Regions from separate parts of the Actinacidiphila polyblastidii genome, predicted to be linked through region 1. Evidence: riboswitches for the same ligand, from Rfam matches in the RefSeq annotation. Region 1 holds a riboswitch; each other region holds the start of a gene.
What was found. Region 1 has a riboswitch for cyclic di-AMP ahead of V2S66_RS07275 (C40 family peptidase). Riboswitches for the same ligand answer to the same signal wherever they lie in the genome.

Region 2: linked by a shared signal. The riboswitch ahead of V2S66_RS31755 (peptidoglycan DD-metalloendopeptidase family protein) and the one ahead of V2S66_RS07275 (C40 family peptidase) in region 1 are both predicted to bind cyclic di-AMP.
Region 3: linked by a shared signal. The riboswitch ahead of V2S66_RS17795 (C40 family peptidase) and the one ahead of V2S66_RS07275 (C40 family peptidase) in region 1 are both predicted to bind cyclic di-AMP.

What each region holds. Positions count from the first base shown of each region.
Region 1 is NZ_JAZEWV010000004.1:107,422-114,422, forward strand. It holds gene V2S66_RS07260 (M23 family metallopeptidase) at 1-968, shown strand, start outside; gene pcrA (DNA helicase PcrA) at 1,012-3,519, opposite strand; gene V2S66_RS07270 (C40 family peptidase) at 3,750-4,877, shown strand; cyclic di-AMP (ydaO/yuaA leader) riboswitch at 5,016-5,169, shown strand; gene V2S66_RS07275 (C40 family peptidase) at 5,177-6,214, shown strand; gene V2S66_RS07280 (class I SAM-dependent methyltransferase) at 6,303-7,001, opposite strand, start outside.
Region 2 is NZ_JAZEWV010000047.1:24,362-31,362, reverse strand. It holds gene V2S66_RS31765 (DUF4240 domain-containing protein) at 96-704, shown strand; gene V2S66_RS31760 (N-acetylmuramoyl-L-alanine amidase) at 677-1,351, opposite strand; cyclic di-AMP (ydaO/yuaA leader) riboswitch at 1,752-1,892, shown strand; gene V2S66_RS31755 (peptidoglycan DD-metalloendopeptidase family protein) at 1,905-3,200, shown strand; gene V2S66_RS31750 (MmyB family transcriptional regulator) at 3,285-4,178, opposite strand; gene V2S66_RS31745 (LuxR C-terminal-related transcriptional regulator) at 4,300-5,112, opposite strand; gene V2S66_RS31740 (helix-turn-helix domain-containing protein) at 5,264-5,878, opposite strand; gene V2S66_RS31735 (NAD(P)/FAD-dependent oxidoreductase) at 6,165-7,001, shown strand, end outside.
Region 3 is NZ_JAZEWV010000013.1:50,063-57,063, forward strand. It holds gene V2S66_RS17785 (ATP-dependent Clp protease proteolytic subunit) at 15-650, shown strand; gene V2S66_RS17790 (hypothetical protein) at 657-977, shown strand; cyclic di-AMP (ydaO/yuaA leader) riboswitch at 1,350-1,518, shown strand; gene V2S66_RS17795 (C40 family peptidase) at 1,522-2,016, shown strand; gene V2S66_RS17800 (ABC transporter permease) at 2,044-2,922, opposite strand; gene V2S66_RS17805 (ABC transporter ATP-binding protein) at 2,990-3,889, opposite strand; gene V2S66_RS17810 (TetR/AcrR family transcriptional regulator) at 3,961-4,596, shown strand; gene V2S66_RS34535 (LysR family transcriptional regulator substrate-binding protein) at 4,609-5,157, shown strand; gene V2S66_RS17815 (ATP-binding protein) at 5,055-5,483, opposite strand; gene V2S66_RS17820 (helix-turn-helix domain-containing protein) at 5,779-6,648, shown strand; gene V2S66_RS17825 (DUF397 domain-containing protein) at 6,660-6,899, shown strand; gene V2S66_RS17830 (8-amino-7-oxononanoate synthase) at 6,916-7,001, opposite strand, start outside.

The DNA of each region.
Region 1 (7,001 bases):
CGGTCCAGGAGCCCGCGCCCGCCGCGTACCACACCGAGCACGACGCCGATCACTACGCCGGCGACGCCGCCGCCGACTTCACCGCGGCGGACTTCGGTGAAGCCGACCTCACCGCGCACCTCGACGAGACCGCGCACCTCGACGAGACCGCGGACCCGTACGCAGCCTTCGTGGACCGGGACGACGAGCCGGTGCGGCACGACTACGCCGGCGACGGGTTCGGCGGCGGCGACGTCCCTGCGGCCCGCAGCCGGCGCCGCAAGCCCGCCAAGCGGTCGGCGCTGCTGACCGTCGCGGTGCCCTCGGTGGCCGTCATGGGCGTCGCCGCGGTCGGCGCGGCCGCGGTGACCGGGGTCGGCATGGCCCAGGACACCTCCAGCAGCCAGGCCGACGCCGCGACCGGCAAGGCGCCCACCACCCAGCTGGACCGGCAGCTCGCCGGGGTCAGCCGCGACGCCGACGACTTCGCGTCACGCGCCAGCCGCTCGCAGGAGAGGCTGGACCTGAAGGAGCGCCAGGCGGCGGCGAAGAAGGCCGCGGAGGCGGCGGCGGCGCGCAAGGAGGCGCTGCGGCCGAAGTTCGTGCTGCCGGTGACGCAGAAGGGGCTGAGCGCCTACTTCGGGCAGGCCGGCGTCAACTGGATGGCGCTGCACACCGGCATCGACTTCCCGGTGCAGGTCGGCACGCCCGTGATGGCGGTGACCGACGGCACGGTCCGCACGCAGTGGAACTCCTCGTACGGCAACATGGCCATCGTCACCGCGCCCGACGGCACGGAGACCTGGTACTGCCACCTGAGCAGTACGAAGATCCGCTCGGGCAAGGTGAAGGCGGGCACGGTGATCGCCTACTCGGGCAATACCGGCAACACCACCGGCCCGCACCTCCACCTAGAGGTCCGCCCGCACGGCGGTCTGCCCATCGACCCGCTGCCCTGGCTGCTCGCCCACGGCCTCGACCCGCGCTGAGCGGCTTCTTCGCCGTCGGCTCTGACCCCCGCGGCTGCGGGGGTCAGAGCTTCTGCACCGGCGCGTACCGCAGCAGCAGCTGCTTGGGGCGCTCGTCGCCGAAGTCGATGGTCGCCTTCTCGTCGCCCGGACGGCCGGTGACGGAGATGACCGTGCCCAGGCCGAACTGGTCGTGGGTGACGCGGTCGCCGACCGCCAGGGAGATCACCGGGCGGTCGCCGCTGGACCTGCGGGTGGCGAAGCCGCCCGCGCCGCCCTTGGAGCGGGCCGCCAGGGTGGACGACAGCGAGGCGGCGGCCTTGGAGACCGCGCCGCCCGAGGAGGCGCCGCCGGAGCCGGGGCCGCCGAAGGAGCCGCCGGTCCGCTTCCACTCGATGAGCGGGACCGGGATCTCCTCCAGGAAGCGCGACGGCGGGTTGTACGAGGGCTGGCCCCACGCGCTGCGCATCACCGAGCGGGTCACGTAGAGCCGCATCCGGGCCCGGGTGATGCCGACGTAGGCGAGCCTGCGCTCCTCCTCCAGCTCCTTGACCTGGCCGAGCGCGCGCATGTGCGGGAAGACGCCGTCCTCCATGCCGGTCAGGAACACCACCGGGAACTCCAGGCCCTTGGCGGTGTGCAGCGTCATCAGGGTGATCACGCCGCCGGAATCGGTGTCGTCGTCCGGGATCTGGTCGGAGTCGGCGACCAGGGCCACGCGCTCCAGGAAGTCGGAGAGCGTGCCGGTCTCGTCCTCGGCCTGCTCCTGCTCGAACTCCAGCGCGACGGCGGCGAGTTCCTGGAGGTTCTCGACGCGGGTCTCGTCCTGCGGGTCGGTGGACGCCTGCAACTCGGCGAGGTAGCCGGTGCGTTCCAGCACCGCCTCCAGGACGACCGCGGGGCCCGCGCCGGACTCCACGATGGTGCGCAGCTCGTCCATCAGCGTGTTGAACCGCTTGACGGCGTTGGCCGAGCGGGCGGCCATGCCGTACGCCTCGTCGACGCGGCGCAGCGCCTGCGGGAAGGAGATCTGCTCGCGCAGCGCGAGCGCGTCGACCATCGCCTCGGCGCGCTCGCCGATGCCGCGCTTGGGGACGTTGAGGATGCGGCGCAGCGGCACGCTGTCCTCGGGGTTGGCGAGCACCCGCAGGTAGGCGAGCACGTCGCGGACCTCGCGCCGCTCGTAGAAGCGGACGCCGCCGACGACCTTGTACGGCAGGCCGACGCGGATGAAGACCTCTTCGAAGACCCGGGACTGGGCGTTGGTGCGGTAGAAGACGGCGACGTCGCCGGGGCGGGCGTCGCCGGCGTCGGTGAGCCGGTCGATCTCGTCGGCGATGTACTGGGCCTCGTCGTGCTCCTGGTCCGCGACGTAGCCGGTGATCACCGGGCCGCTGCCGGACTCCGTCCACAGGTTCTTCGCGCGGCGGCCGGCGTTGCGCTCGATGACGGCGTTGGCGGCGGACAGGATGGTCTGGGTGGAGCGGTAGTTCTGCTCCAGCAGGATGGTGCGGGCCTGCGGGTAGTCCTCCTCGAACTGGAGGATGTTGCGGATGGTGGCGCCGCGGAAGGCGTAGATCGACTGGTCCGCGTCACCGACCACGCACAGCTCGCCCGCCTCGTCGCCGGTGCCCACCAGCTCGCGGACCAGCGTGTACTGCGCGTGGTTGGTGTCCTGGTACTCGTCGACCAGGACGTGCCGGAAGCGCCGCCGGTAGTGCTCGGCGACGTCGGGGAACGCCTGCAGCAGGTTGACGGTGGTCATGATGATGTCGTCGAAGTCCAGCGCGTTGGCCTCGCGCAGCCGCGACTGGTAGAGCGCGTACGCCTCGGCGAGCTTCTTGTCGAAGGGGTTCTCCGCCTGGGCGGCGAAGGTCTCCTCGTCGATCAGCTCGTTCTTGAGGTTGGAGATCTTGGCGCTGAAGGACTTCGGCGGGAACTGCTTGGGGTCCAGGTCCAGGTCGCGCTGGCAGACCAGGGCCATCAGCCGCTTGGAGTCGGCCGCGTCGTAGATCGAGAAGGACGAGGTGAAGCCGAGCTTCTTGGACTCGCGGCGCAGGATGCGCACGCAGGCGCTGTGGAAGGTGGACACCCACATCGCGGCGGCCCGGGGGCCGACGAGCTGCTCGACGCGCTCCTTCATCTCACCGGCGGCCTTGTTGGTGAAGGTGATCGCGAGGATCGAGCCGGGGTGCACCTGGCGGGCGCCGAGCAGGTAGGCGATGCGGTGGGTGAGCACCCGGGTCTTGCCCGACCCGGCGCCCGCGACGATGAGCAGCGGGCCGCCGGCGTGCTGCACGGCCGCGGCCTGCTGCTCGTTGAGCCCGTCGAGCAGCTGCGCGGGGTCGGTGGCCGGGCGCGGCGCGCCGTCCCGGTAGTGGGCGTCGCGGACCGGGGGCGCGCCGTCGAAGCGGTCGCCGAACAGGTCGTGCGGGACGTCCTCGGGGGCCGGCAGGTCCGGGTGCGCGTCGTCCTCCGGCGGCGGCGCGCCCTCGGCGTCGGAGGGGCTGTGGGCCGGTCCGTGGGACGCGTCGAGTCCGGCGAGGAAGTGTTCGTCAAAGAGGCTGCTCATCGCCTCCCGATTCTAGGCGTCCGCACCGACACCGCGACGCCGTCCCGGCAAAGCCGGCCCCGGCCTCGCGGTAGCCCGATCGCCACCGTGCGTGACGACACGTCCGGTTCGGCGGAAGATGACGAAAAGGTATCGGGCCTATCGGACATCGCTCTTCCCTGCAACGGCGGGGTTTGGCTACGGTTCCGCACCAGCCGCTCCGGTCAGCGTCCGAGAGGAGTCCGTCCGTCATGGCGACGCACCGTAAGGCCCGTACCGCGCTGCTCGGCACCCCAGGCCCCCGCACGGCGGTCGGGATCACGACGGCGGCACTGGCGACCGTGACCCTCTTCGGGGAGAGCGCGAGCGCCACCCCGGCCCCCGCCGGGCCGGCGCAGCCGAGCATCGCCCAGGTGAAGGCGAAGGTCGACGGGCTGATGCACCAGGCCGAGGTGGCCACCGAGCACTACAACGGCGCCAAGGAGCAGACCGACCGGCAGAACGCCACGGTCGACAAGCTGCTCACCGCCGCCGCGCAGAAGACCCAGGCGCTGAACGACTCGCGCCGCACGCTCGGCCAGTTCGCCGCCGCGCAGTACCGCAACGGCGGCGACACCACCACCAGCCGCTACATGCTGGCCGACGATCCCCAGGCGCTGCTGGACCAGCTGCACCTGACCGACCTGATGAACCGGCGGCAGCGGGCCGCGGTCGAGACCTACCGCGTCCGGCAGGTCGCGGCCACGCAGCAGCGCGTCGAGGCGGCGAAGAGCCTGGCGACCCTCACCGCGCAGCAGGCGAAGCTGCGGACCGCGAAGCAGACCGTGCAGACCAAGCTCGGCGAGGCGCAGCACCTGCTCAACAGCCTCACCGCGCAGGAGAAGGCGCGGCTCGCGGCGCTGGCGGCCCAGCAGGAGGCCGAGGCGAAGGTGAAGGCCGCCGCGCTCGTCGCGCGGCAGAAGGCGGCGCGGGCGGCGGCCGTCAAGGCGGCCGCCGCCAAGGGCGCCGCTCCCCCGTCGACGAGCACCTCGTCGGTCGCGGAGCAGGCCATCGCCTTCGCGCAGCAGCAGATCGGCAAGCCGTACGTGTGGGGGGCGACCGGGCCCGGCTCGTTCGACTGCTCGGGGCTGACCCAGGCCGCGTACAAGGCGGCGGGCATCGACCTGCCGCGGACCACCTACGACCAGGTGGACGTCGGCACCCGGGTCTCCGAGGCCGACCTGCGGCCGGGCGACCTGATCTTCTTCTACAGCGACGTCAGCCACGTCGGCCTCTACATCGGCGACGGCAAGATGATCCACGCTCCGCACACGGGCACCGTCGTCAAGGTCGCGCCGATCACGGAAATGCCCTTCTACGCGGGAGTTCGCCCGTATTGAGCACCGGTGGGACGCCCACGGATCGTAAGATCACGGAGCGATCTCGGTCACATTGCGATCGAAACTTCCCAAGACTCACAGAAGTTGGCTACGGTAACCGGCTAGGTGACAGACCTTCCGCCGGGGAACGCCGGCAGCCTGCCGCCTCCGCTCAATCCGGCCGTGAGGCCGGAGCCGGGGACCCACTGCATTCCGGGGTGAATCGGGCCGGTGCCGCGAGGCGCAGGACCGTAGGGCGACCTTTCCCGTCCGAACCCGTCAGCTAACCCGGTCGGCGGTTCACGGAAGGAGTCGCCTCCTTGGCGTCGCACCGCAAGCCGCGCACCCGAATACTCGCCTCCGCCGCGCCGCGCGCGGCGGTCGGAGTCACCGCAGCGGCACTGGCGTCGGTCACCTTGATGAGCGAGAGCGCGAACGCGGCGCCCGCCAAACCCTCGATCTCCGAGGTCAAGAAGGAGATCGACACGCTCAACCAGCAGGCAGAGGTCGCGACCCAGCAGTACGACCAGGCGACGGAGCAGACCGCGCAGGCGCGCACCAAGGCCAACCAGTTGCTCACGCAGGTGGCCCAGAAGACCCAGAAGATGAACGAGACCCGGCGCGTGCTCGGGCAGTTCGCCACCGCGCAGTACCGCGACGGCGGGCTCGACCAGACCACGCAGCTGCTGCTCTCCGACGACCCGGAGCAGTTCCTCGAGCAGTCGCACATGCTCGACCGGCTCTCCAGCACGCAGGAGCAGGCGCTCCAGACCTTCAAGGTCCAGCAGGAGCAGGCCACCATCCAGCGGTCGCAGGCCACCGCGAGCCTCAACGAGCTGACCACCGCGCAGGGCAGGCTCGCCGCGCAGAAGAAGAACGTCGACGCGAAGCTCGCCGCCGCGCAGAAGCTGCTCAACAGCCTCAACGCCGAGCAGCGCAGGAAGCTCGCCGCGCTGACCCCCTCGACGGCCTCGGCGACCGCGCACTACACGTACAACGGCCCGGCGAGCGGCCGCGCCGCCGCCGCGATCCAGTTCGCCCTGGCGCAGCGCGGCAAGCCGTACGCCCGCGGCGCCACCGGCCCCGGCGCGTACGACTGCTCGGGCCTGACCCAGGCCGCCTACGCCGCGGCGGGCGTCAACATCGGCCGCACCACCTGGGACCAGGTCAAGGAGGGCGTCGCGGTCTCCGAGGCCGACCTGCGCCCCGGCGACCTCGTCTTCTTCTACTCCGGCATCTCGCACGTCGGCATCTACCTCGGCGGCGGCAATGTCGTGCACGCGCCGCACACCGGGGCGACCGTCGAGGTCGCCCCGATGAGCTGGATGCCGTTCGCGGCCGCGCGCCGCGTCGCGTAGCCCCCCGGCACGCGGGCGGAGCCCGGACCGGTCCACCCGGTCCGGGCTCCGTCGCGTCCGGCCGCCTGCGCGCGCCCTCGCGGGCGGCTCAGTGCAGCACCAGCAGGTCCATCACGCTGACCGCGGGCCCGGCCGGGTCGGCCGCGCGCAGCCGGGCGGCGCCGCGGGCGAACGCCGCGTCGTCCAGCGCCCGCAGCTTGGAGTCGGCGGCGCGGCTCAGCGTCCGCGCGTACGTGCCCACGTCCACCGCGTTGCGCTGGGCCAGCGGGCGCAGCGCGCGCCGCGCGAAGCCGGCCGTCGCGAAGGCGGCGACGACCTCGTCGACGGTCGGGTACGTGGTCTCGATGTCGCGCGCGGTCTCCGGGAAGAAGCGGACCCGGATGTCGCCGGCCGCCCGCCCGGGAAAGGCGTTGCGGATGAGCACCGGCGCGCCGGGCCGCAGCGCGCGCCGCAACTCCCGTGCGGCGGCGGCCAGATCGGGGATGTGGTGCACGACCGAGCCCAGCCAGGCGGCGTCCGCGCAGGCGTCGGGCACCGGCAGCGCGGCAGCGGTCCCGTCCAGCGGCTCGACGGCGCCCGGCAGTTCGGGGATGAGCGCGCGCATCGCCGGCGCCGGCTCGACGGCCAGCACCCGCACCCCGAACCAGTCGTGGAAGGCGGACGCGAAGCCGCCGGTGCCGGCGCCGACGTCCAGCAGCGTCATGCCGGGCGCGAGCGCGGCCTCCTCGGCGACGGCGGCCCGCCATTCGGCGAGGCCCTCGCGCGGGATCTCCCGGGCGCGGCGGTA
Region 2 (7,001 bases), on a different contig from region 1:
GGCGCGACCTCCTTGCGCGGGCCCGCGCAGCGGGTTCGCGTCCGCGGAGTGAAATTCAGCGGAGGGGTTCATGGGCCCCTGGCATAGTCGGCGGCATGGAGACGGGACCTCTCTGGACTCTGATGGCGGACGTCCGCCGGCTGGGGCTCACGGGCGGGCGGCGGGACGCCTGGCTGCGTGAGGCGCTCCTCGAACTGGGGCCCGGCGGGCTCGCCCGGTTCCAGGCGGGGCTGGACGACGCGCTCGCCGAGGCGTTCACGTGGAACCTGTGGGCGGCGGCCGACCGCCTCTTCGGCGGCTGGTGCTCCGACGACGCCTTCGCGTACTTCCAGCGGTGGATGGTCGGCCTCGGCCGGCCGGTGTTCGAGGCGGTGGTGGCCGACCCGGACGCCCTCGCGCACGTGCCGCAGGTGCGGGCGCTGGCCGGCCGGCCACGGCACGCGTGGGGCGGTGACGCGCCGCAGTGGCCGTCGCTGCCCGACCTGGCGCCGGCCGCGCACGCGCGGCTGACCGGCGCGCCGGAGGACGCCTTCCACGCGGCGGTGGCCGCGCTGCGCACCCCCGCCGCGCCGGCCGCCGCGCCGAGCGGCCGGCGCTGGAGCGCCGTGGACGAGTCCGAGGCGGTGCGCAGGCTGCCGCGCCTGGCGGCGCTGTTCCCGCTGCCGGAGGGCGGCGCTCAGGTCCCGTTGACCAGCCGGATGTAGCGCACCCAGTCCCAGTTGGGCCCGGGGTCGGTGTGGTCAGTGCCGGGCACCTGGGAGTGCCCGATGATGTGGTTGCGGTCCTTGGGGATGCCGTACTTGGTGCAGATCTCGGCGGTCAGCGCGGCGGACGCGTGGTACATCGCGGTGGTGAACCAGGACGCGTCGTCGACCCAGCCCTCGTGCTCGATGCCGATGCTGCGGGTGTTGTAGTCCCAGTTCCCGGCGTGCCAGGCGACGTCGTGCTCGCGTACGCACTGGTCGACGGCCCCGTCGGCGGACCGCACCACGTAGTGGGCGGCCGCGGCGTGCGCGGGGTTCTTGAAGAGGCTGATGGTGTCGGCGAAGGTCTCCTGCGTGACGTGGATGACCACCAGGTTGATCGGATAGGTCGAAGGGCGGTTGGCCGCGGTGTAGTTGGCGGTGCTGGCCGGCGCCCAGGTCGCGGACGGGTAGTCCACGGTCGCGGCGGCCGCGGTCCCGCGGCCCGACCACAGCTCGCCCGACAGGCCCGCGGTGGCGGCCGCGCCGAGGGCCAGGCCGCCGCGCAGCAGGCTGCGCCGCGAGGCCGCGCCGGCCGGCCCGTTCGGGTCGGGTGGGCCGGACGCCGCGCGGCCGGACGGAAGTCGGGGACGGTCGGGACGTGCCATGGCGGGCTCCCTGGGAGGCGGAGTGCGGTCGAGTGCATGACAAGAACGTCGGGCCCGCCCATCGTGGAGCCGACGCCCGTGGCCTGCCAAGCGGTTCGCGAATTGGCAGAGGTCCAGACCCCTGGCGCCCATCCGCGCGCCGCCGGCCCGTCGCCGCGCCGGCAAGCGGAATCCGCGTCCACTCGCTCACCGACGGTAGTCGCGCGCCATCCCTCTGATAACGACTGACACACGTTCACATTACCGGCCGGCCACTTCAGGTGACCGCTTTACTCCGGATGCGCCATGCCCGCCCGATTGGTTCCCGTGGCCAACTCCCTGATTCGGCTTGGAAAACGCCTCCACCTCTATTAACGTTCGATAACGCAGCGCGGTCGTCACCACCGCCGTCAGAGGCGGCACCGTGCGCTTGCCGAATCCCGTCCGCGGGAACCGGGGACCCGAGAAACTGGGGTGAATCGGGTGGCCGCGAGGCCGTCCGTAGGAGACCTTCCTGCTCCGAACCCGTCAGCTAACCCGGTAGGCGAGAGGGAAGGAAAGGAGTGCGCCCGCCGTGGCGTCGAACCAGCCTGCCTACGCACCCGCGCCTGTCCGTGGCGCGACGGGGACGACCGAAGAACCCACCGGCGCCGACCAGGGCTTCACGCCCTTCGGGTCATACCAGCCTGACCTGCGGCCGCAGCCGCAGCCCGAGCGCCAGTCGCAGCCGCAGGCCCAGGCGCACTCGCAGGTCCAGGCCCATGCCCCGGCACCACCGCAGTTCGCGTCGCAGCCGCACGCCCAGCCGCAGCCGGAAGCCCACCCGCTCGCCCAGCCGCAGCCGCAGCCGCAGCCGGCGCCCGCCGCGCCGGCCGAGTCCGAGTCCGCGCCCGGCCCGCAGCCCGAGTTCGCGTCCGCCGCGCAGACCCCGACCCGCCTGCCCCGCCAGCGCCACGTCGCCCGCGGCGGCACCGTCCTCGGCATGGCGGCGATAGCGGCGGTCGGCGCGGCCGGCGTCGCGGCGGCGGCCGCACCGGTGGCCCCCGCCCCGGCGGGCGGACCCGTACCGGTCTCGGCGCCCGACCGCGCGCCCGAGCCCGAGCCGCTGCCTCCGCACGCGGTCGTCCCGGCCGCCGCCGCCGCCGCCGTCCCGGTCGCCGCGGCGGCAGGCGACCCGCAGCCGGCGGACGCCGGGGATCGGTCAGCCGCCGCCGCGCCCGCCGCCGCGACGCCCACTGATCCCGGTGAGGCGCTGCGCGCCCGGATCATCGGCCAGGCCGTCGCCCAGCGCGAGGCGGCCGCGCAGGCCGAGCGGGACGTCGCGGCCAAGGCCGCCGCGGCGCAGGCCGCACGCGAGGCCGCCGCGCAGAAGGTGCGCGAGCAGGCGGCCGCGGCGAAGGCCGCCGCGCAGGCGCAGGCGCGGGCCGACGCGCAGGCCGCCGCCGACGCGGACGCCGAGCGGCGGGCGCGGATCGCCGCCTCGTACATCAAGCCGGTCGCCTCCTACACCCTCACCAACTCCTTCGGCGAGGTCGACCCGTGGTCGAACCTGCACACCGGCCAGGACTTCACCGCGCCCACCGGCACCCCCGTGCACGCCGTGCACAGCGGCACGGTCACCTCGGCGGGCTGGGCGGGCGCGTACGGCTACCGGGTGGTGCTGACCCTGGCGGACGGCACCCAGCTCTGGTACTGCCACCTGTCGACCATGGTGGCCACCGAAGGGCCCGTCACGACCGGTGAGACGATCGGCCGGGTCGGTGCGACCGGCAACGTGCCGGCGCCGCACCTGCACCTGGAGGTCCGCCCCGGCGGCGCGGCCCCCGTCGACCCGGTGCCGTGGCTGCTGGCCCACGACGTGGCCGTCTGACCCGCCGGGCTCCGGCCCGGCTCCCCCGCTCCGGCGGTCCTGGCGGCTCCCCCCCCGTTGTCAGGACCGCCGGTCCCGCCCCGGTCAACCGCCGGACGCGCAGCCGCCCGGCGGGCAGCCGGCGGCAGGCGGCCGGGGGAGCGGCCCCGCCGCCGGCGCCGCCAACGGCGGCTGCGGCAAGGGGCGTTCGCCTCGGTCGAAGAGCACGAACATCAGCCGTCCGCCCGGCACCCCGATCGGCCCGGCCGCGCACAACGTCGCCCAGCCGAGGCCGAGTTCGGCGTGCAGCAGCGGCCGTGAGCCCTCGGCACGCGGTCCCATGTACTCCGTCGTCGGCGTCTCGTACGCCGCCCCGACCAGCGGATCACGCCGCGCGTCGGCCTGGAGCAGCGCCAGCGTCCTGTTGTGCGGGTTCGCCGCGACGGCCGCCCTCAACTGCGGTACCAGCAGCGGCAGCCAGCTGTTCCGCCAGTCCACCAGGGTGGTCCTGGCCTGCGGGTGCAGCAGCATCCAGCGCATCGTGTTCCCGGGCACCTCGCGCCGCGGGAACATCCGGGTCAGCGGCTCGTTGTAGGCCACCAGGTCCCACGCCACGTCGTTGACATATGCCATCTCGCAGGTGGCGCGCAGCACGCGCTCCCACGGCCGCGGCACCGCCGTGCCCAGCCGCGGGTCCAGCGGATACGCAGGCGGCAGCCCGGTCGCGTAGAAGACCACCGCCTCCCACTCGTGGTCGTCCAGGTGCAGGATGCGGGCGATCGGCGCGAGCAGGTCGGTGCCGATCCGGGCGAGCTTGCCCCGCTCCAGATAGCCGTACTTGTGGTCGGGCCAGCCCAGCAGCCGCGTCATGTGCTCGTGGGTCAGCCCCGTGACCTTGCGGCCGCGCGGGTCGGCGCGCGGCGCCAGGCCGAGTTCGGCCGGGTCCACGCGCGCGCGGGCCCGCGCCAGCAGGGTCTGCAGGGCTTGGCGGTTGCGCATCTCGGTTCCCCTGGAGCGGCGCCCGCGCGCCAGCGGGCGCGTAGGGCGTGCTTGGTCGTACCGGACGTGCGCCCCGAGGACGGAGGGGCGCGGGTACGTACGAGAGAGTACGCGGCCGGGGTCAACGCCTCTGCGGGCCGTCCAGCCCGATCAGGAGGTCCCACTCGTGCGCGCCGTCGCCGGGGGCGAGCTGCCGGGCGAGCTTGAAGCCGAGTTCGAACCGGCTGGCCGCGCCGAGGCGATCCATCAGCGCCTCCGCCACGCCGGCCACGGTGGCCCGGTCGACGCCGAGCCGTTCGGCGATCGACGCGTCGTCGTGCCCCTGCGTCATCAGCTGTGTCACCGCCAGCTCCCGCAGGTCCAACGCGGCTCGTGGCGTGGGGAGTCGGACCCCGTCGAAGGGTGTCGCGCGCTCCCAGTACGTCTCGTAGATCGACGCCAGCGACCGCACCAGCATCGAGCGGCTGATCCGCAGCATCGTCGACGACGGCCGGCCGGCCGGCAGGCAGACCGTGTGCCCGTCGAAGATCATCATGTCGTGGGCGATGGTGTCCACCAGCCCGACGAGCACCCCGGCGTCGGTCAACGCCCCCAGGTAGTCGACGTGTTCGGGCGTGGACAGCACCGCCCTGGGATACATCACCCGGACCCGCACGCCGCGTTGCACCAGCTCGCTGCCCATGGCCAGCGCGGCGGAGCCGGCCGGCACGGCCGCCCGGTGCAGGTTGTCGGCGGACACCCGCAGGGTGGACATGTTGTCCCGCAGCGCGTCGCTGCACCGCTGCCGGCCCGTGAACTGCTCGATGACGTCGGGCGGCGGCGGCCCGGCCTGCGGCCGTACGGTTCCGCCGCGCGCGTCGTGGGCGCCGTGCGTCTCGTGCGTCTCGTGCGCGCCGCGCGCGCCGTTCCCGCCGTGCCGCGATTCGGACGTCATCCGCCTGGCCTCCGACCCCTCATGCACAGAGTGTTACAGCGCTATCACCGCTTTTCCAGGGTTAATCCTTCGAGGGAATCAATCGGTGGGAACGGTTTATTCCGGTCGGCCCTCGCCCGCGCCGCTGACCTGCGCCGCGCGGTCCCTCCGGTCAGGAGGGACCGCGCGGGTCCGGGGTCGCGTCCGAGGGTGCGTCCGGTGACGCGTCCCGCGAGGCGTCCCGGGGCGAGGGCTTGGCCCGCACGTGCATCCGCTCGCCCTGCGCGCCGTACAGGCTCAGGTACTCCACCGGCGTGGGGCCCGCGTTGCCGAAGCCGTGCGGGGTGCGTGTGTCGAACTCGGCCGCCTCGCCCGCCGTCAGGACCAGGTCGTGGTCGCCGAGCGCCAGCCACAGCCGGCCGGAGAGCACGTACAGCCACTCGTAGCCTTCGTGGGTGCCCTGCTCCGGCCGGGCGGCGGCGCCCGATCCGGTGCGCGCGGGCATGATGTGCTTGAAGGCGTGCATGCCGCCGAGATGGCGGGTCAGCGGCACGATCGTCTGCCCGTGCCGGGTGATCGGCCGCGGGTAGACGCGCGGATCGCCGGTGGCGGGCGCGCCGACCAGCTCGTCCAGCGGCACGTGGTACGCCCGTGCGAGTGGCAGCAGCAGCTCCAGCGTGGGGCGGCGCTGCCCCGACTCCAGCCGGGACAGCGTGCTCACCGAGATGCCGGTGCTCTCGCCGAGCTGCGCGAGGGTCATGCCCGTCTCGCGGCGCAGGGCGCGCAGGCGCGGTCCGACGGCGGTCAGGACGCCCGCGACGTCGCCCTGGACGCCGGCGCCGCCGCCCGCCTCGCCGTGCGCGTGGCCCGCCGCGGGACCGCGGGCACCCCCCGAGCCACTGCCGGGACCACCGCCGGAGCCCCTGCCGGGACCACCGCCGGGACCGCCGCTCGCCATGCCGCCACCGCTGCCGTACCGCTTCACCGTCACCCCTCCATTTGCCGACCCGGCAAGAAGGTTTGTCAATCCGGCGAGACTCCGGCGAGTCTTCGGAACGGAACGGAGGACACCCATGGAGAAGCCGGATTCCTACGACGTCATCGTCGTCGGCGGTGGCGCCGCCGGGCTCAGCGGCGCGCTCACCCTGGCGCGGGCCCGCCGCAGCGTGCTGGTCGTCGACGCGGGCGACCCGCGCAACGCCCCGGCCGGCGGCGTGCACATGTACCTGGGCCGCGAGAGCACGCCCCCGGCCGCGCTGCTGGCCGCCGACCGGGAGGAGCTGCGCGGCTACGGCGGCCGGGTGCGCGAGGGCCGTGCGGTCGCCGCGACCCGCGTCGGCGCGGAGGCCCCGGACGCCCCCGGCGCCCCGGGCGGCTTCCGGGTCGACCTGGAGGACGGCGCGGCGCTGCACGCCTCCCGGCTGCTGGTCACCACCGGCCTGACCGACGAGCTGCCCGCCCTGCCGGGCCTCGCCGCGTGCTGGGGCCGTGACGTACTGCACTGCCCGTACTGCCACGGCTGGGAGGTGCGCGACCAGCCGGTCGGCGTGCTCGCCACCGGCATGGCGGCCGCCGTCCACCAGGCGCTGCTGTGGCGGCAGTGGACCGCCGACCTGACGCTCTTCGCGCACACCGCGGGGGAGCCGGACGACGCGGCCCGCGAGCAGCTCGCCGCCCGCGGCGTCGCCGTCGTGGCGGGCGAGGTGACGCGGCTCGACACCACCGGTGGCCGGCTCACCGGCGTGGTGCTCGCGGGCGGCAGGACCGTGCCCGTACGCGCGCTGGCGGTCGGACCGCGGCTCACCGCGCGCTCCGGCGTGCTCACCGGTCTCGGCCTGACCGCCACGGAACAGGCCATGGGTGACATCGTCCTGGGCACGCGTATCGCAGCGGACCCGGTGACCGGCGCG
Region 3 (7,001 bases), on a different contig from region 1:
CGGAGGTGTGCGTGATGACCGGACCCACAGCCCGCTACGTCCTGCCCCAGTTCACCGAGCGCAACAGCAACGGCGTGCGCACCCTGGACCCCTACTCCAAGCTGCTCCAGGAGCGGATCGTCTTCCTCGGCACGCAGATCGACGACACCTCGGCGAACGACGTGATGGCGCAGCTCGTCCACCTGGAGAGCGCCGCACCCGAGCAGGACATCCACCTGTACATCAACTCCCCCGGCGGCTCCTTCTCGGCGATGACGGCCGTCTACGACACCATGCAGTTCGTCACCTGCGACGTCGCGACGGTGTGCATCGGCCAGGCCGCCTCCGCGGCGGCGGTGCTGCTGGCGGCCGGCGCGCCGGGCAAGCGGATGGCGACGCCCGGCGCCCGTGTGCTCATCCACCAGCCGTCGCTCGGCGACGTGGTCCAGGGCGACGTCTCGGACCTGGAGATCCAGGCCGACGAACTGCTGCGCACCCGGGAGCGGTTGGAGACGCTGCTGACCCTGCACACCGGCCAGGACGCGGAGCGGATCAGCGCCGACATCGAGCGCGACAAGGTCTTCGACGCCCAGGCGGCCGTCGACTACGGGCTGGTGGACCGGCTGACCACCAGCCGCAAGGCCAACCCCGTCCCGTACGGCCTGCGGTGACCCGCGGTGGTGCCCGAACTCCCCCCGCTGCCCGCACTGACCCGCTCGGAGGGCGAGCTGGTCGACTGCTACCTGGAGGTCGTCGACCTGCTGGGCCGGATCAACCCCTCGCGCACCACTGACACTTACGCGGCGCTGCGGGCCGCCCAGGCACTCGTGGGCCGCGCCGCCGCGCTCAAGGACGCGTTGACCGTGATGCACCTGCGCGGCGAGACCGACCTGCACCACGGCACGCTCGCGCGGGCGCTGCGCGTGCTGGACGGCGAACGCCGGTCGGGCCTGGTGACGGTGCTCCCCGAGCCCGCGGCGCCCCCGCCGGATCTCTGAGAGCCGCTCAGAATCCGTGCCCTGCCGAGCATCCGTCACCGTCCGGATGCGACACGCCCGACACGCGGCGCGAGTTGATCAGTCCGTTGGCGGTACGGAACAGGCCCTGACTTTCGCGCCCGGAATTGCGCGTGTCCTCTGGACCTGTCGGATCATCACCTCATCTCGCCTGGTCAGCGACGTGCCATGGGGGCCGGAGAGCGTCACCGCAGCGTCTGTTCACTCGGATAGGTGAAACGTGACGAGACTCACACCGCGCGTTTTCAGCGCCGCATCGGCCGGTTCCGTGCGTAACCATCCGTGGTGACGACAAGCCCCCGTCGCCGTGACGGGGCGATCCGCGCGGACGCCCAGTCCTGCCGACGCGGCGGATGTCAGGTCGACACGAGTGCAACGGCAGGAGCGGAGGACCCAGCACGACGGGGCGGGTCCGGAGCCGATCCGGACCGCCCCTTGGGGTGAAGCCGCAGTTCCGCGGCCGGGCATCTTCGCCTGCTCGAACCCGACAGGTCATCCTTCGCAGGCTGACGACGAAGGGTTGCGCATGACCGCGGTCCGCCGTTCCTGTCATCCGGCCCGCACACGGCTGTCCCGGCTCGGCGCCGCCTCGGTGCTGACCGCCGCGGCTGTGGCGGTGCCGTCCCTGCTGCCGGGGTCCGTGCAGTCCGCCGAGGCGGCCACGCTGGCCGTCAAGGCGCTCAACGTGGCCGCGTCGAAGAGGGGCGCGCCCTACCAGTGGGGCGCCACCGGGCCCTACCGGTTCGACTGCTCGGGGCTGACCCTCTACTCGTTCAAGAGCGCGGGCAAGGCGCTGCCACGGACCGCGGCGGCCCAGTACAACAGCACCCGGCACGTCACCGCGGGCTCCCGCCGGGTGGGCGACCTGGTGTTCTTCCACACCGGACGGTCCGGTGCGTCCGTCTACCACGTCGGGATCTACGCCGGCAGCGGCCGCATCTGGCACGCGCCCAGGACCGGCGCCCGGGTCCGGCTGGAGAAGATCTGGACCGGCGACGTCTGGTACGGGCGGGTCGGGTGAGCCGGCCGGCCCGGTCGCCGGGCGGCGTCATACGGCCAGCGCGCGCCCCCAGCCGCGGCTGACCCGCCAGGCCGCGACGGCGCCGGTGGCGGCCGCGACGCCGAGCAGCACGGAGGCGCACACGAGCGTACGGCCGGTGTCGCCCTCGGCGGCGTGGCGCAGCCCGTCGGCCGCCCAGTAGCCGGGGGACGCGGGGCTGACCGCGCGCACCCAGCCGGGCAGCGTGGACAGCGGCACCAGCGCGCCGCCCAGCGTGGTGAGGACCAGCGCGCCGATGTCGAAGACCGCGGACAGCTGGCCGTAGCTGCGCACCACCAGTCCCGCGGCGGTGCCGATGCCCAGCAGCGCCAGGCCCCAGGCGGTGCAGGCCAGCACCAGCAGACCGGGCGCGGCGACGGGCATCCCGAAGACGAGCGCGCCGAAGACGAGCACCACCGTCTGCTGGAGCGCCAGCACGCCGAGCACCGGCACCGCCTTGCCGAGCAGCAGCTCGGCGGGGCGCGCCGGGGTGCAGCGCAGCCGGTCCCAGGTGCGCCACGCGCGCTCGGACAGGATCGAGGACCCGACGATCGACAGGGCCAGCAGCGAGAACGTCACCAGCGAGCCGACCACCGCGTCCGCGGTGCCGCTCGGCCCCCGCGCGGCCTCGTAGAGCGGGCGCAGCGCGAGCAGCAGGATCAGCGGCATCACCAGCCGGCCGATCAGCGGGCCGGGTTCGTGCAGCAGCACGGCGGTGTTGTGCCGGATCAGCACGGACGTCCGCAGCGCGGCGTCCCGCCACGCCGCCGTGCGCCGGTCCCGGCCGAGGTCCCCCTCCCGGTCTCGGTTCCGGACGTGGTCCCGACGGGCGTCCCGGTGCTCCTTCCGCGGCTCGGCGGCGCGGACCGGGCTGGTGTCGACACGCATGAGCAGTCCCCTATCGAGTGAAGCGGCGGTCGCGCCCGGACGTCCGGCACGCGGACCCGCGCGTCCGTCAGCCGGCGGGCTGGGCGAGGGCGGCGTACAGGTCGTCGAGGTCGGGGCGGCGGACGTCGACGGTGAGCGGCGCGTAGCCGCAGGAGAGCAGTGCGGCGAGGTCGGCCGGCGGGTCGAAGGTGGCGACGCGCAGCGCGTCGTCTCCGTCCTCGCGAGTGCGGGGGCGCAGGGCGTCGGTGAGCCGCGGCCTGGTCCGCGCGGGGTCCAGGGTGATCCGGATCTCCCCCGGCAGGTCGGCGGTGAGCGCCGCGCGGTCGCCGCGCGCCACCACCCTGCCGTCCCGTGCGACCACCAACGTGGCGTCCAGGTCGACCAGTTCGGGCAGGTAGTGAGTGGTGTAGAGGACGGCCGCGCCGGCGGCGGCGCGCGCCCGTACGGCCGTGAGCAGCGCCTGCCGGGTCTGCGGGTCGGCGCCCGCCGTCGGCTCGTCGAGCAGCAGCAGGCGCGGTGCGCCGACCATCGCCGACGCCGCCTGCGCGCGCCGGCGCTGGCCTCCCGAGAGCACCGCGCACCGCCTGTCGAGCACGTCGCCGAGCATCAGCTCCTCGGCGACGGTGGCCACCGCCCGGCGGGCGGCCGCCCGCCGCAGCCCGGCGAGCCCGGCGAAGAGCCCCAGGTGCTCGCGGACCGTGACGGTCGGATAGAGCGCCAGCTCCTGGGGCGCCACGCCCAGCAGGGCGCGGGCGGCCCGCGGTTCGCGCAGCGCGTCGACGCCGCAGACCGTGACGGCGCCCGCCTCGGGCCTGACCAGTCCGGAGACGACCTCCACCAAAGTGGTCTTCCCCGCGCCGTTGTGCCCGATCAGGCCGGCGATCTCACCCGGCGCGACCTCGACACCGAATCCGTCGAGCACCCGCCGGCCGCCGTAGCTCTTCACCAGCCCCTCGGTCCTCAGCATCCGTCCTCCCCTGCCTGGAATCCGCCGGTCCAGTAAATGATCTACACTGTAGAGATCTACAGTGTAGAGCCATGAGCGGGAAACGGGAAGAGATCCTGGACGCGGCCCTGGCCATCGCCGACGAGCGCGGGCTCGGGGCGGTGTCGATGCGCGCCGTGGCGCAGGCGGTGGGCGTCACACCGATGGCGCTGTACCCGCACGTGAAGGACAAGGCGGGGCTGCTGGACGCGATGCTGGGCCGGCTGCTCGCCGGGGTCTACGCGGCCGCCCCCGCGATGGCCGGCGACACCGGCTGGCGGGAACGGCTGCGCGTGTTCGCCTTCACCGCGCGCTCCCTGTCCGTCGGCCACCCCTGGGTCGCGAGCCTGGTCTTCTCCCGGCCCGCGGTCACGGCCGACGCGGTCACCACCATCGACCTGCTCTACGGCGCGCTGCTCGACGCCGGCGTCCCGCCCGCCCAAGTGCCGCGGCTGGAACGCCTGGTGGGCACCTTCGTGCTCGGCTGGATCGCCTCGGAGTCCGGCGGCCGGTTCGGTCCGGGCGGGACGGACCCGCGCGGCCGCCGCGGCCGGCTCCACCAGGGCCCGCTGCCCGGCCACGAGGCGCTCGCCACCTGGCTCGAGCGCCCGGTCGACTGGGACGCCGAGTTCGAGGCCGATGTCGCCGACCTGGAGCGGCTCGTGGAGTCGGTCGCGGCCAGGGGCTGAGCGCCCGGCGGCGTGCGGACCGGTCGCGCCGGCCGGCGCGGCAGGGCATCGGCCGGGTCACCGCGGCGGCGCCAAGTCGCCTGCCAGGAGTCGAGCCGCTGCTGGTCGAGGGCCCGGTACCGATCACCGCGCCCGGCCACGCGCTGTCCGCGGACCCGCTGCCGCTGCGGTGGCCGGAACTCGACGGGCAGCCACTGGGTCAGCAGCCCCGCGGCGTACCCGAACCGGCGGGCCGTCGAGGCGGCGCTGCGGGCGGCGGGGGTGGGCATGCCGGTGGTGTGCGGGACGCCCGCCTACGTGACGGTGTGCGCGCTGGTGGGCGCCGGTCCGGGGGCCGGGCTGGTGCCGCGGATGGTGGCCGGGGACGCCGCGGTGGCGCCGGGCGTGCGACCGCTGGCGCCACCGGGCCTGCACCGGACGATCGCCCCGGCGTGGCGGCCGCAGGGCGGCCGCTGCGGTCACGGCACCGGAACCGCCCAGGGAATCATGATCCACACGGTCTTGCCGCCGTCCGCGGTGGGCGTGACCTCCACCCGGCCGCCGGACTCGCAGGTGAGGTGACGGACGATCACCATGCCCCGTCCGTTGTCCTGGCGGGTTGTCGGGGGCAGTGGCTGCGGGCGCCGGGGATGGCTGTCGGTGACGCCGACGCGCAGTTCCTCCGAGCGTTCGAGCCGGACCTCGACGGTGAAGTTCGGGGAGAGCCCCGAGGTGTGCAGCACGGCGTTGGTGGCCAGTTCCGACACGATGAGGCGTACCGAGTCCACGGCCGGCGAGTCGGGCCGCAGGCCCCAGTCGACAAGCACCGCGCACACGTGCCGGCGGGCGGCGGTGACCGACGCGGGTTCGCTCGGCAGCGTGATGGAGGCTTCCTGGAGATCTGCCATGGCGACGCTGTTCCCTTTCCCGCCGTGACCGGACTCCGGTGCGAGCACGCAAGGTGCGGGGCGGGCCCGCGAGCGGCTGATTCGCGCCAGAGTGCCACCCATCGTGCCGCCATTGCGCGGTATCCACACCGCAATGCATATATCTGTCGCTCAAAACGGTGAACTCTGCCACGTGGATACGGATTTGGTCGGCACAATGGCGTACCGCCCCCGCAAGAGCACGCGGCGGTCCCGGACGGGGGGATCGTGGCCGGTGGGCGGACCGACCGCAGAACTGCAGGAGGGGCGAGGAAGCATGGACGGAGTCCCCGCCGTACGCCGGCGCAGACTCGGCGAGGAGTTGCGCCGGCTGCGTGATCTGGCGGGTCTCACCAGTGGTGAGGCCGCCGGGCACGCCGGCTGGCACCAGTCGAAAGTCAGCCGGATCGAGACCGGCCGCAGCACGGTCACCGCGCAGGACGTGACCCTGCTTCTCGACCTGTACGGGGTGCGCGACCGGGCACTGCGCGACCTTCTGGCCACCCTGGCGGGACGCGGCAGCAGCCGCGGCTGGTGGCACGACTTCCGGGACGTGCTGCCGGTGGAGTACCGGGACTTCATCAGCCTGGAGACCGGCGCGACCCGCGCCAGGTCGCTGGAGAACAGCGTGGTCCCCGGCCTGCTGCAGACCCCGCAGTACGCCAGGGCGCTGACCCGGGACGTGATGCCGCAGCTGGACGAGCCGGCGGTGGCCGCGCTCGTCGACGTACGGACCGCGCGGCAGGCGGTGCTGCGCCAGGACCCGCCGCTGGAGCTGTGGGCGGTGCTCGACGAGGCGGTGCTGCGGCGCGGTGTCGGCGGCTCCGAGGTGATGGACGATCAGCTGCGACGGCTCCAGGAGGCAGCGGAACTGCCGCACGTCCACGTGCAGGTGCTGCCGTTCTCCGCCGGCGGGCACATGGGAGTGACGAATTCTTTCGTCATCTTCTCATTTCCGCGCATTGCCGATCTGGATGTTGTCGTTGTCGACCATTTGACGAGTAGTCTCTACGTCGACCGGAAAGAGGACGTCGCGGCGTACACCGCCGCGTTCACCAGATCGCGTACCCGTGCCCTTCCGCGGGAGGAATCGGCCGCGAAGATCGCGGAGATCCGCCTGCAGTTGCCCGCCGGGCGGCGCACATAGGAGGAGACAGCATGGCGAGCACGCCCGGCCCGCTTTCCGCCGCGGCAATTTCCGGCACGTCGCTTTCCGGAGCGACATGGCGGCGCAGCAGTTACAGCACGGCGGCGAACAACTGCGTGGAGACCGCACTGCTCGGATCCGGGCGGCTGGCGGTGCGCGACTCGAAGGACCCGTCAGGGCCCGCGCTGCTGTTCTCCGCGGACGCCTGGACGGCCTTCGTGAGGGCGGTGTCCGGGGACGGCGTGTCCTGACCGCGGGACCGGCCCCTCATCGCGCCGCGGTCGGCGCCGTCTCGACGACGGTGCCGACCGCCGCCGCGATCTGGGCGTCGGTCAGGTCGCAGCGCGCGGTGA